DNA from 4 places in the Desulfosporosinus sp. SYSU MS00001 genome. Region 2 is predicted to be linked to each of the others. Evidence: riboswitches for the same ligand, from Rfam matches in the RefSeq annotation. Region 2 holds a riboswitch; each other region holds the start of a gene.
What was found. Region 2 has a riboswitch for cyclic di-AMP ahead of ACPUYX_RS06765 (citrate/2-methylcitrate synthase). Riboswitches for the same ligand answer to the same signal wherever they lie in the genome.
Positions count from the first base shown of each region.

Region 1: another riboswitch for cyclic di-AMP. It lies ahead of ACPUYX_RS16655 (C40 family peptidase); the one in region 2 lies ahead of ACPUYX_RS06765 (citrate/2-methylcitrate synthase).
Region 3: another riboswitch for cyclic di-AMP. It lies ahead of ACPUYX_RS12840 (C40 family peptidase); the one in region 2 lies ahead of ACPUYX_RS06765 (citrate/2-methylcitrate synthase).
Region 4: another riboswitch for cyclic di-AMP. It lies ahead of ACPUYX_RS04315 (C40 family peptidase); the one in region 2 lies ahead of ACPUYX_RS06765 (citrate/2-methylcitrate synthase).

Region 1 is NZ_JBNFTW010000010.1:79,055-82,540, reverse strand. Features, by position in the region: gene sigI (RNA polymerase sigma-I factor) at 1-175, opposite strand, end outside; gene ACPUYX_RS16660 (FlxA-like family protein) at 600-914, shown strand; cyclic di-AMP (ydaO/yuaA leader) riboswitch at 1,175-1,315, shown strand; gene ACPUYX_RS16655 (C40 family peptidase) at 1,319-2,080, shown strand; gene ACPUYX_RS16650 (cell wall-binding repeat-containing protein) at 2,395-3,486, opposite strand, start outside.
Region 2 is NZ_JBNFTW010000003.1:59,389-62,874, forward strand. Features, by position in the region: gene ACPUYX_RS06760 (ATP-binding protein) at 1-1,519, opposite strand, end outside; cyclic di-AMP (ydaO/yuaA leader) riboswitch at 1,782-1,926, shown strand; gene ACPUYX_RS06765 (citrate/2-methylcitrate synthase) at 2,038-3,402, shown strand.
Region 3 is NZ_JBNFTW010000006.1:190,084-193,569, forward strand. Features, by position in the region: gene uvrC (excinuclease ABC subunit UvrC) at 1-310, shown strand, start outside; gene ACPUYX_RS12840 (C40 family peptidase) at 534-1,265, opposite strand; cyclic di-AMP (ydaO/yuaA leader) riboswitch at 1,269-1,404, opposite strand; gene ACPUYX_RS12845 (PFL family protein) at 2,282-3,486, opposite strand, start outside.
Region 4 is NZ_JBNFTW010000002.1:194,153-197,638, reverse strand. Features, by position in the region: gene ACPUYX_RS04325 (sigma-54-dependent transcriptional regulator) at 1-492, shown strand, start outside; gene ACPUYX_RS04320 (hypothetical protein) at 646-951, opposite strand; cyclic di-AMP (ydaO/yuaA leader) riboswitch at 1,160-1,296, shown strand; gene ACPUYX_RS04315 (C40 family peptidase) at 1,301-2,776, shown strand; gene ACPUYX_RS04310 (hypothetical protein) at 2,824-3,486, opposite strand, start outside.

The DNA of each region.
Region 1 (3,486 bases), on a different contig from region 2:
TAAAAGCGATCAAAGCCTCTGATAATTCCTCATCTCTGCCCCATTCCAGAAAATGAAAACACGCCTGACTAGCCACATGACAAATAAACATTTGAGATTTGGCCAAAAAATCCTCTCGGGCTTTCGAATCCTCTTTCAAACGCTGCCACGTCGATTGGTCTTCCCATTCCGGCATGCTTTCTTCCTCCTACCCTTTTATACGATAGGGCTTCTACTTTTTATGGGGGCTCGCCCCAAATTTTCTTCAAATTCTTCTACAAAAACAAAAATAATGACATCTAAATATCCAACTTTAACTATTCGACACCTCGTTAAGCATTTCCTCTCAAATTAACCAAGCCCTCTTCGATCCTTATGGTAATTATTCAGTGAACTGTTCGGCTAAAGAAACATAACTAAAAGATTCGGTCAAAGAATTCTCGAAAAATTCAAGAGTTACTTCTGTGCTATTTTCAGCTAAAATTCAGTTAATTTTCAGCTAAGATTCAATTACCTGTAGTAACTTGTTTTTATTGGCTTTGTTTTTGGATTAGATCATTATCAATTTTAAAGGTGTTTTTCAGAAGTTCAACTATTTAATTTAGAAAGGAAATTTTTCTATGGACGTTTCAGCAGTATCGTTTGGATCTAATAACGATTATTCTTCATCAACTAATAATAGTCAAATTAAACAAATTCAAAACCAAATACTAAAACTCCAACAAGAATTGAAAACTGAGAATCAGAGTAATGATGACGCTCAAACGAAACAAATGAAAACGCAGCAAGTGCAAGCTCAAATTGAGCTGCTGCAAGCCCAGTTAACGCAGCTTGAATTAAAGAATCAAAACAAAAATTCCGCTCAACAAAGCACGAGCAATAAAGACACACAAAACCTCAAAAATAATTTACATATGATTGATATTCAGGCTTAAAAGTAATTTAGTATGCCATAAAATTCTCTGAGTTTGCTATATAATCTACCGGGATATCTCCTAACTGCAAACTGTAAAAACGCCAAATCGATCATGATTTGGCGTTTTTACAGTTTGTTCTGGACTCTACTTATGTGAAACATATCACAATCTATATTAATGCGATTTGTATAAAAATGGTTCCCTGCCAAATATTACACATTTCATTTTAGAGGATATTAACGAATTCTGTCGAATTCTTGTTTATGAAAATATGGACGAGAAAAATAAAGCTGAATCTGGAAATTATTCTAGAACGGGGGATTTTATTTCTAAACGGGGTGAATCGCCGATATGGCGTAGGGCTGTTACCTTTTGTCCGAATCCGACAACTAACCTCGTAAGCTATGAAAGGTGAAAAGGTAATGAAATTGTCTCCAGCCCTGTCTCAACTATCAGGTGTCATTCTATCCGGGATGCTCTTGGTAGGGAATGTTCTAGTCCCATTAACGTCACAAAGCTTGAGTTTCAATTCTTTCATGAATTCTAGTATCTCAACATCCTCTTCAACGTCAGCCATTGTTCCACAATTTATTCACCAACAGTTACCTGCACAGAAAACTGATCCAATCTTTGATCCAACAATACCTACCGTGATGACAGCAATACCAAACGAGAATCAAATTCAGACGAAAACTACGCAAACAGCAGAAATCTCTCCGCCTGAAAGTACGTCATCCGTACATATGATTCAAGTTGCTCAGGCCGCGTCAAATAATTCTATGAAAGATGATGATGCCAATGTATCTCGCGGCAGCAGTAACCATTCTGACATCATCGATCATGCTGTAAGTTTAGTAGGAAAGCCCTATGTTTTTGGCGGGACATCGTTAAAAGGATTTGATTGTTCCGGATTTACTCAGTATGTTTTCGCTGGATCCGGTATTTCTCTTCCGCGAACGTCTTATGCTCAATATGCAACAGGCGGTTCCGTCAGTAAGAGTAATCTCCAACCGGGAGACTTAGTTTTCTTTTCAACGTATTCTAAGGGAGCGTCTCACGTAGGTATTTATATCGGCGGCGGAAAATTCGTGCATGCTGATAACCCTAAAAAAGGGGTAACTATTACCAGCCTGAGCGACAACTTTTACGTTAAAAATTATCTTGGAGCTCGAAGGTATAAATAATTCGCTTTAGCGTTTTATATGGTAGTTACCAAACAAGCTTTAATAAGAGCATTTAATTCAGATTGTTTTTTATTGTATAATTACGATATTTGCAGCTTATTATACGTATTATACGCCAACTGCGGACTCTTCGGGGCCCGCAGTTTTATTTTGAAACGTAAAAAGGGGTGTTACTCTACGAACTACTCATGTTCGTAGAGTAACACCCTTATTTCCATCGCTTAATCCCGCTCTAACTCATTCAGAGGGATTAAAATATGAATAATTGATTTAGTATAAAGTTTAGATTAAGTATTATTTCTCGACTTGCTACATCAGCTAATCTTTGTAAAAATGAAATTTACGGGACTACTAGAAGGGGGAAAACTGATAGGATGATTAAGATAACCTGAATAAGCCGAATCACCTGTAATTATGTTATTACCTAATATGTGTGGAACACCCATATTATAAATTTCAAGATACTTGTCAATTAATATAAAATTGTCTTCTTCAGACCAGCTAGAATTTTTAATTCTAATTATTGTAGGATTAGGGAACGAATAACTTGCTTTATAGTTTGTGGTATATCCTGTACTAACTTGGGTGACTTCTAACGTTCCATCACTATCAAATGTCAAAGTGATTTTTCCATCAGACGTTGTCCATGTACCCAAAATATCTTGCTGCACTTGGTCAATTGTTAAAGACGGAATTGGATTCTCGGGTTTAACCTCAATAGTAGCTATAGGCTTAACAGCCGTAGACTCGGCTATATTACCTATTACGCAAAAACTTCCCTCGACTGCATATTTGTTTGATTCTATAACTGGCCATGTAACATCAACTGTTTTAGTTGTCCCATCCATCATAGTAGCTGTTATCGTTGAAGGCAGGGTCGGGGCAGTTCCGATTGAAGTTGTTACACTAACTGTACTTAAATGACTTACTCCAGCTTTACCCTGTCCTAACCCTGATATAACACTATCGGGAATAATAACTGTTCCACCAAACACATCGACGGTAGGGGGGAAATTAGTACTACTCTTTGAGCCATTGGCAATTCTATCTTGATAATAACTTCTTGTCACATCTGCCAGAGAATCATTGATTAAAATGATAGGAGCAGCAATTTTTGAGGCTAGAGCACTTCCGCTTAGGGCATCCGGAAATTGTTCACCGGAAGCTACAGTTGTAATTTTAGTGCCGAAAACACTGGCAAATTGATTGTTAACAGCAATATTTGTACTGTAACTGTTATCACCTGAAATCCTTTCATAATCTGGAAACTGATTAGTAACATTATCACTAATGTTATCGGAATTACCGATTACATAAGTCTTGACAATACCTTTATTTGCAGAAATATAGTTTTTAACAGAATCAGGAATACTGTCTTGAGATACAAGAATGATTGGATCTTGTTT
Region 2 (3,486 bases):
CCTTTGGGCTCATTGCTTCGAGGCCGTTTCTTGTGAGATTAAGGACTAGCTGTCTCATTTCGCGTTCATCTAACATTAGTTCAGGGACATTCTCTGCCTCAAGGACGACATGTTTATCTTGGTTGGTTGCATCAGACATAATTAGAGGGTATAAAGAATCCATTAAGTTGTTGAGTTTAACTGGTGTCCGCAATTTGGCGTTTGTTTTAGCAACAGATAAAAATTCATTAAGAATGCCGTTAGCCCGATCTAACTCGCTGATCATAAGATCGAAATATTCTGCGTTTTCCTGAGAAATGTTTTTACTCTTTAAGAGCTGTAAAAAGCCGCGAACTGTTGTCATGGGATTCCTTACTTCATGGGCAATACTTGTTGCCAGCTCACCAACGAGATTCAATCGATCTAAACGGCCTATTTCTTCTTCGGCAAGCTTGCGTTTGGTAATATCCAGGAGTTGCATTAGAAATAGTTGGGTTCCGTCAATATCTTCAAACGGATGCTGATATACTTCATAAATAACATCTTTAATAATGCACTGCCATTGCAGGGGCCCGTAGGTTTGGGTTTTAGATTCCATATTACAGTCCTTGCAAGGACGATTTCTGTTAAAAAGGAGTTCGAAACATTTCTTATTAGCAGGTTCGCCCTGAATCTCCTTAAACTTATGATTAGCAAAAACAACGTTTCCCTCAGAGGTACGCAGATAAACTAAACCGGGGAGTCCATCTAAAATAGCATGAAGACGTTTTTGCTCATCTGCCAGGGATTTCTCCAAGCACTTCTGATCGGAAATATCCCGAAAATAAACAGAGAGACCTTCCGGAGAAGGGTAAACGTTTACTCTAACCCAGCCGCAGGAAAGTACTGAGAAAGCCTCAAAATAAATATGTTTTTGGGTAAGTTTAGCTTCTGTAAATTTGAGGAAATACAGATCGTCTGATTCAGGGAATATATCCCAGTAGTATTTCCCGAGAATTTTTTCCTTTTTTGAAGATAAGAAAAGCTGGGCGGCGGACCCATTGACATAAACGAATTTCCAGGAATTATCCAGAACATAAAAGTAATCGGATATATTGTGAAAGATGCTGTGGATTCTGATATCCGGTTGATCAGCAGCCTTATTGTTAGGGATGGTACCGTCAGCAGTCGGGCAAGCAATCGCATAAAAAACTCCCTCCGTAGGAATGGGGATCAGCATCCAGGAAAATTGCTGATAGGTGCCATTGGAAAGACAGTAGCGATTCGTTAAGCCATGAATTCGATTTCCCTTCATCACTTCTGTGATCGCTTGGATTGAAGAATTTTGGTCATCAGGATGAACAAATTGCTGGATGATCTCCACTGCTGTTAGTTTTTTTATGGTTTTTTGGGTAATTCCAAGAAGTGTTGGCAGAACTGGATTGCTGTATTGAATCCGTCCATCTAAGGAATTGATAATAAAGACATAATTGAAATTTAAGAAGACTTTTTTCAGCTTAAGAAGCTCCTTTAAGGAAACCTCTGGAATATTTGTATCCAAAGCTAACTCCTTTTCTGCATCTATCGTATCAAATGCCCTTATAACTCTAATATGTACTAATCAATAAATAGTAGTTCTACAAATTAACCTTAATCCCTTTTTAATAACAATTATTTAATATATACATTACCATCAGGGCTGGCGTTAGTATCAATGCTGCTCTATTATAGAATTGATTATAATCTATAGATGTGATATAATAGGTTCCAATAAATGTATTTTGCAATATGGTTAAAATGATAATCTTTCAAGATTATCTAAATATCCTAAATCGCTTAATTCTTTTTAGAAGCGGGGGAACCATTAATCTGGGGTGAATCCTCCAAAGGAATTTTTTCCTGTAAGAGGTAGGGTTACTTTCGACCCGAATCCGTCAGCTAACTTCGTAAGCGTTGAAAGGAAAGAACGATAGGTTAGGCTCTTATTGCCCTGCCTTATTATTCTTTTGCTTTTTCGACTTAGCTGACCCCAGACACTGCGTCTTGGGGTTTTATTTTATTTGAGGGAGGATATTATAGATGTTAAATTACGAACTGACCGAAGGGAAAACGCTTGTTACTTTGAGCAAGGCTGCCGAAAAGAACAGTTTCATAAATCCTGAATTATACAGCAAATACCAAGTTAAACGAGGGCTTAGGGATCTTGACGGAAGAGGTGTCCTCGTCGGTTTAACCGAAATTGGTGAAGTACACTCATATATCCTGGACGAAGGTGAAATTATACAAGTTCCAGGCCGATTACTTTATCGTGGCTATGATATTTCCGATATGGTCAATGGATTCACACGAGACGGCCGATTTGGCTTCGAAGAGACTGCCTTTTTATTGCTTTTTGGCCATCTTCCTGACCAGAAAGGTCTAGAGGATTTCAAACGGATTCTGGCTGGTTATCAGAAGCTGCCGGAAGATTTTGCCCGCGATTTTATTATGAAGGCACCCAGTAAAGACATTATGAATGCTCTTGCGAGAAGCGTTCTTGCCTTATATTCTTTTGACGATAACCCCGACGATCCTTCCATCAGCAATGTTTTAAAACAATGCTTGCTGCTAATAGCCTGTTTTCCATCCTTAGCGGTGTATGCTTATCAAGCCTTATCCCATTACCACAGCAATCAAAGTCTCTTTATTCACAGTCCGCGTCCGGAGTTAAGCACAGCAGAGAACATTCTGACAATGCTGAGACCGGACAGCAAGTACACCAGACTTGAAGCTGCGCTCCTGGATCTCGCTCTGGTGCTGCATGCTGAACATGGCGGGGGAAATAATTCGACCTTTGTTACTCATGTCGTGACTTCTACCGGCACAGATACCTATTCGGCGATGTCGGCAGCTATAGGTGCTCTCAAAGGGCCGCGTCATGGCGGAGCTAATATTAAAGTAATCAAGATGTTTGAAGATATCAAGAATCAACTCAAGGATTGGAATGATGATGAAGAAATTGAGCAATATCTAACTCGGATTTTGACAAAAGATGCCTTTGACCGGTCCGGCTTGATCTATGGGATAGGCCACGCCGTTTACTCCATTTCAGATCCGAGAGCTGTTATTCTTAAAGATTATGCAGCTAAACTGGCCCAGGAAAAAGGACTGGATGATGAATTTAAACTCTACACATCAGTAGAAAGGTTAGCTCCTCAAGTAATCGCTAAGTTTAATAGGATGTATAAAACAGTCAGTGCCAATATCGATTTTTACTCCGGATTCGTATATAAAATGCTCAATATTCCTGTTGAAATGTATACACCTATGTTTGCTATTGCTCGAATCGCAGGCTGGAGTGCCCATCGTATTGAGGAAATTGTTAATGCCGGGAAAATTATCCGGCCGGCTTATAAAAGTGTGGCGCGAAAACAAAAGTACCTTGATTTGATTGAGAGAAATTAGTCCCTTTAATATAGAAGTTATTCTCATTTATACAGAACTAAATATGCATTAATCATAAGGCAAGGGCTTTGGCAGCGGTGTAAT
Region 3 (3,486 bases), on a different contig from region 2:
GAGGAATCATCCAACATTTTTATTATTGGGGCGAATTCAAAATGAAGTCCATCGTTTTGCCATCACATTTCACCGTCAACAGCGCACCAAGAATATGACCTTGTCTGTTCTTGACGGAATATCAGGAATAGGCCCTAAACGCAAGCAACATCTCTTACAGCATTTTTCTTCCCTTGCTGAAATACAACAGGCTTCTGTGGAAGAACTTCAGTCTACAGGGCTCCCCGAAGGAATTGCCCTCTCTATTTTTAATTACTTTCACCCTACAGGTAACCATGACCTTTTACCTAAGGAGAAATCTATTCCATGATTTTGAATTACAGAGTAGAATTATGCCGAAAATGTTACTACAAACGCACACATCAATGTAATATATCTGATAACTATATAAGCAATATTAATGCTTCTTTGACAAAATCAAGCGGGGAGTGTCTCCAATACAGACCCGTTCCCTGGATTCCCCGTTGTTAGATTGATCATAAAAACAACAGCGATCTCTCGCTGTTGTTTTTATGAATCCTTGATAACATAGTCTAATTGACTCGACGGGCACCCAAATAACGGTTTGCGTAATAGTTATCACTCAGATTTGTAACACGAATCCCTTTATTCGAAGCATGAACAAAGCGTCCCCCTCCAATATAAATACCCACGTGAGAAGCGCCCGAAGCGTAGGTGGAGAAAAATACTAAGTCACCTGCCTGTAGCTGTCCTCGACTGATAACGGTTCCAATTCTAAATTGCTCTGCGGCAGTTCTCGGCAATGAAGTATTCGAGGCTCGATAGACATATTGAGTAAACCCTGAACAATCAAAGCCGTTTCGACTTGTTCCCCCAAAACGATAGGGAACACCCTGCAAGCTTAGAGCATTATTGATTAATTGAGAGGTAACCGAACGCGATACTTGTTTCTGAGACTCAGCAGCGACTTGAATTGATTTTGATCGTGCCGCTGGCTCCGGGACAACTCTTGATTGAAGTTTATCTGCTGATTCTGTTACGTTATTTGGTGTACTTGAAGCCGATGAAACGGGTTTCGAAACAGGTGTTGAATCCTTACCCTCCTGGAAAGTAAGAGAAGCAGTTTGCCACTGCAACTGAGTGCGGACGATGTTAGTATAGGGCGCAGTTGGAATGGAAATTAACGTTGTCTTGGCTGCGATTTTACCCGCTGCTGGAACCGATACTGATAAACTGCTCGCCAACATTAAACCAGCCAGAACTGTGCTTCCTAACCACATCCGTCCGGATGAGGAAATTAGCAATGAGAGTCCACCTTTCATTTGCTTACGAGGTTAGTTGACGGATTCGGGCTAAAGGTGTAAGCCCTACACGAGAATTCGTGATTCACCCCAATAAAATCCCCCGCTCCAAACATAAGTTTGGATTCAGCATTTTATATTAGTCTATTCGCCTATGTTAGGCTATTCGCCAGTATGTCTAAAAATCCCTGCAATAATTCATGGAAATATGCACCATAATAACCAATAGTAAAACAAATAAAAACCGCCTCTCAAATTGAGAGACGGACTTTATTTGGACAATAGGAGGCTAAAGAGTCAATATTGAGGCTTAGGTCAAGTAGGTTTTCCCGCTGAGTTCCTTCGGTTTCCCTAAAGGCGATTTCTCCTTTTCCCCAGCCTGGGATGTCGCCATCACCAGAACTTGATCACCACTTAGTCCTCACTTCAATCCTCTTAAGTTAACGTTCTAGAAGTTTCCTTAACACTCCTAGACAATCTAGCCTCTTTTGCAGAAAAGCATTTCCGGCAGTTTGAAAAGCATCGGCCAACGCCCTCCAAACCTCTTAAAGCCTTCCCAACTTTTCCACCTCAAGGCAGGCTACACTGCACTAAGTTCCTTCCTAATGCAGGTTCTACCCTAAGCCGTAGCTATAAAAGCCACGCACTTAGGCCTCCACGGAAAAGGGTAGCGCCCGCATGCCATTGCGGATCCCCCTCATTCCTTAACTCCCAGCAACAACCCTCGACTGGGCGTCGAAAGCCACCACCAGGAACTTCATCGGTATGCCCTCGGCGGATTATTAGGCCCGCCTTCGATTGCCAATCGTGCACTAGAATAACGCTCCATAGCCCAAAGCAAAATTAGTTGTTGTGATTACATTGCCTATTGTACCTGATTATCATAACTTTGTAAAAAACCTTTTAGCCATTTATACCTTCGATTAATAAAGTATAAAGATAATTACGGATTCTTTTTGTCATCTAAACTAAGTTTTTCAGATAAAATCAGTTATTTAGACACTAAAAAAGCAAATCTATTAGTTGGATAAACTTGTAATTGGAGCGGGAATCCGACCGCCGCGATTAATAAAGGTTTTCGAGGAAAACGGATGAACATTCATGACCGGAGCTCCGCCCAATAGGCCTCCAAATTCCACACGTTCCCCAGCCTTTTTACCGATAGCAGGAATGATTCTGACAGCAGTTGTTTTTTTATTAATCATGCCAATAGCAGCTTCGTCAGCGATAATTGCAGAGATGGTTTCAGAACTCACATCCCCTGGCACGGCAATCATGTCTAGTCCAACAGAACAGACACAGGTCATGGCTTCCAATTTATCCAGATCCAAAGCCCCAACCTCCACAGCCTTAACCATTCCGGCATCCTCTGAGACAGGGATAAATGCACCACTTAAGCCTCCCACATGAGAAGAAGCCATGGCACCGCCCTTTTTAACCGCATCATTTAATAAGGCTAAAGCAGCCGTCGTACCATGCGTTCCACAACGTTCAAGACCCATATTTTCTAGAATCTCAGCAACACTATCCCCAATAGCCGGTGTTGGAGCCAAGGACAAATCGACAATTCCAAAGGGAACTTGTAAAGCCTTCGATGCTGCTCGGCCAATCAGTTCACCCATTCGTGTAATTTTAAAGGCAGTCTGTTTTATGAGATTGGAGAGTTCCCCAAAATCTGCATCAGGAAATTCTTTCACAACTTTTGCTACAACCCCCGGACCGCTTACCCCAACATTAATCACACAATCTGGTTCTCCAACACCATGGAATGCACCCGCCATGAAAGGATTATCTTCTGGAGCATTACAGAAAACAACAAGTTTCGCTGCACCAATTCCATCTTGAGCAGAAGTTTTTTGAGCGCAATTTAAGATAACTTCTCCCATTCGTTTGACTGCATCCATATTTATTCCAGCTTTAGTCGTTCCGATATTTACTGATGAACAAACAAAATTTGTTTCACTCAGGGCCTGAGGAATAGCATCAATTAAAGCTAAATCTCCCTCCGTAAATCCCTTCTGCACTAGAGCAGAAAACCCGCCAATAAAATTTATGCCCAACTCATTGGCAGCTCGATCTAAGGCCTTTGCAATTCTTACCATTCCTTCTGAAGATAAATGAGCTGCTGCGATAGCAATCGGTGTGACTGAAACACGTTTGTTGATTATGGGAATTCCATAACGAGATGAAATTTGTTCTCCTACCGTCACTAAGTGACTTGCTT
Region 4 (3,486 bases), on a different contig from region 2:
GCCGCGGCTATCACCACCGGAACCTTTCGAGAAGATCTTTACTATCGCTTAAATGTCATGGGTATTGTCATGCCTCCCCTTCGATCCCGAAAAGAGGATATCCCGCTTCTTGTTAATCACTTTCTGGAAAAATTTGATCCTACCAAGAGTAAAAAAATTTCTTCTGAAGCGATGAAGACCTTAACCCAATACAACTGGCCAGGAAACGTCAGAGAGCTGCAAAATGTTATTGAAAGAGCACTTATTGTATGCCAGGGTTCAGAAATCCAATCGGTGCATTTTCCTAAGGAATTGCTCAAACATCTTGAAGAATCGCCAACACCGGAGATCCAGCTTTCTGAAAGTGGTTTTTCTTTAGGGGAGTTAGAGAAACATCTTATCATTAAGGCTCTGGAAAAACACAACTATAATCAGACCAAGGTAGCAAAATATTTAGGAATTACCCGCCCAACATTGCTTTATCGCCTGCAAAAATATGGTATCAAGATATGACCACAATTAAGGGGCTGCAAAAGGCATAAACGTCCTTTATAAAATAAAGCCCTGCATAAATAGTAGTTCAAATCCACTTATATGCAGGGTTTCATTTATGAAAACGGATAGATATTCATGATGCAACGGCCCGTCCCCTATCCGCGACTTGTTTTAGATATGATCACTTCCGTAATCAACCATTTTCCGATTCAATTCCGCAAATTCCCGGCTAATTTCCGGTGCTTCAAGCCACTGACTTTGAGGAGAACAGCGATCAAAGTAATTTAAAAACTCCTTAAAGCGATCACCGCTATAAGCATCTCGAAACCCCTCCAGATTAAAATGCGACGAGAAATTGCAGTTTAAGTTTAAATGATTATATAAATCCTCACTGATTAGCTCTGGATTTCGCGTCTCCACAACCTTATGAAAAGAATCAAAAACTTTTTTCTGTTGCCTAGAATTAAGTCTATACACAACACGTCCCCCTTATTAAATTAAGATCTCCTAAAATAGAGAGTTATTATGCTGTTAGTATGCCCTTTAACTTCTAGAGTTTGCATCCATTCAAACGAGAAATGACAAGTTTCTAAGAGTAAGTTTAAAACTTCACAAGTATTTCATAAATAAATTTAGAGGACATTTGCATATAGTGTCGAATAAATAATGATATGCTTTAATGAAAGGAGAAGGAATGCCGAATCTAGGTCGTCTAGAACGGGGGATTTTATTTATGGGGTTAATCGCGTATAATGCGCGAAGGGCTTACACCTTCCTGCCCGAACCCGTCAACTAACCTCGTAGGCAATTGTGAAAGGTGAATAATATGCAATGGTCTCGTAAACTGTCTCAGATTCAAGGCGAAGTACTTAGCCAACTCAAGCATTTCGATTGGACTCAGAAAAAACTGGTTATCCAACAGTTTTCGCGCGATACGTTACGAAAGATTTCTTGGAAATCGCCAAAAGTTATCGGTACCTTATCAATTTCTCTCATTTTAATAGGTGGGGTTACCTACAATCTTACAACAACGACTTCTGCGGCTGCAGTTCTTGTTAACGGTCATCAAATTGGCCTGGCAAGAAATTCAGCGACGGCCGAAAACCTTGTTAAAACAATTTTGCAACAGGAAGGCAAACCATATGGCCTAGCTGCCAAAACTCATGACGTTATAACTTATGAGAACGTCAGGGTTAGTCCGGCGACCTATCTGGAATCTTCTTTAAATGAAGAAAAACTAGAAAACGACATAACTTGTTATGTTGATGGTTACACCTTAAAAGCAGATGGTTCCGTTGTGGCTGTTTTGCCAAATAAGGAAGACGTGGACAAGGTTCTTAAAAAATACCAAGATTATTATGCAAAACCCAGCTCTGAAAATAAGATTGAATCAATAAGTTTTGCCGAAAATGTTAGTGCCGAAAAAGCTGAAGTCTCCCCGGATCAAGTGAAAACACCTGATCAAGCCTTTAAGGTATTGATGGATGGCAAGATAACGACCAAAAATTATACCGTTCAGCCTAATGATTCCTGGTGGCTTATTGCCCGCAAAAACGATATGTTAACCGATGAGGTATTAGCCGGAAATCCGGGATCAACTAAAAATACCATGCTGAAACCTGGAGAAACTATAAAGCTTGTTGATTCCACACCCTATCTTACGGTTGTTAGTCAAGGAACTTATTCAGGGTCGGAAACAATACCCTATGATGTTGTATCGAAAATAGATCCGAGTTTGGCCTTTGGCAATTCTAAAGTTGTAACCCAAGGAAGTAATGGCGCAAAATTAGTTACTTATTCCTATGTGCGTAAAAATGGTATCGACGTAACCAAAAAGGTATTAGCTGAAAAAGTCACTCAAAATCCTGTGAATCAAGTCATTGCCAAAGGACCTGGCAATGTGACAGTTGCTTATGGGATTTCCCGTGGAAGCAGTAATAATTCATCTCTTGTAGGTCGAGCGCTCAGTTTAGAAGGTACGCCCTATGTCTTCGGCGGAACTACTCGCAGTGGTTTTGACTGCTCGGGTTTTACAAAATATGTTTATGCTAATTCCGGAATATCCCTGCCGCGAACTTCTTATGCACAGTTTGCTTCAGGAAGTCCTGTCAGCAAAAATGACCTTCAGCCCGGTGATTTAGTGTTTTTCACTACATATACTAGTGGCGCATCTCACGTAGGCATTTATATGGGGGGGGGGCGATTTATTCATGCCAGTAACCCCAACAGTGGTATTGAAGTCTCCAGTCTCGGTGACAGCTTTTACGCTTCACGTTATCTAGGAGCGCGCAGGTATAATTAGTAAGGAAAATTACGCTTGAAAAGGGACCGTGAAAACACGGCCCCTTTTCATTTTTTAGGGAAGGAATTATTTACCTCTGAAGCAATGAAATTTTTGACAATCAAAATGAAGACAGCAATACTCAAATAATAAATGGTCATGGTATAAAAGAAATTCCACCCTTCACAGAGAACGAGAATTTTTAGATTCAGAAGTATACGTTGTCCAATAATCGCAATACCAAAGGGAACTATCTTCCAGTACCATTTCTCAAGAACACATACAAAAAAAACTAAAAGTACAGTTTCAGCGAGCTGATATGTAAAAATAAATAAAGTACTTGCTAAATATAAATCAGATGCCCAATGCACGTGATAGTACTCTTTCCCCAACAATAACAATACGGGTACAGGATAGTGCAGCAGAACAAAACCAACGAGGTAAAACGTCATAAATCTTAAAAAACCTGACTTCAGGTCATTCATTTTTTCAAACCAACTTTTAGTAACCAGTTGATAGATAAAAATGCAAATAACTGTCATATAGCTTTTCCACCAATGATGTTCGTAGATGCCTAATTTCAAAAACAAATACTCCATAAGCAAATAGAAAATAGTAATTAAAGAAATCCAGCCTATCCCTAAGGGATAAACTGCAACTAATATTGCAGTACCTGGATAAAAGGTGGAATTAAGTATAAGATGGCCTAAGAGGTTCTGTGCCCAAGGACT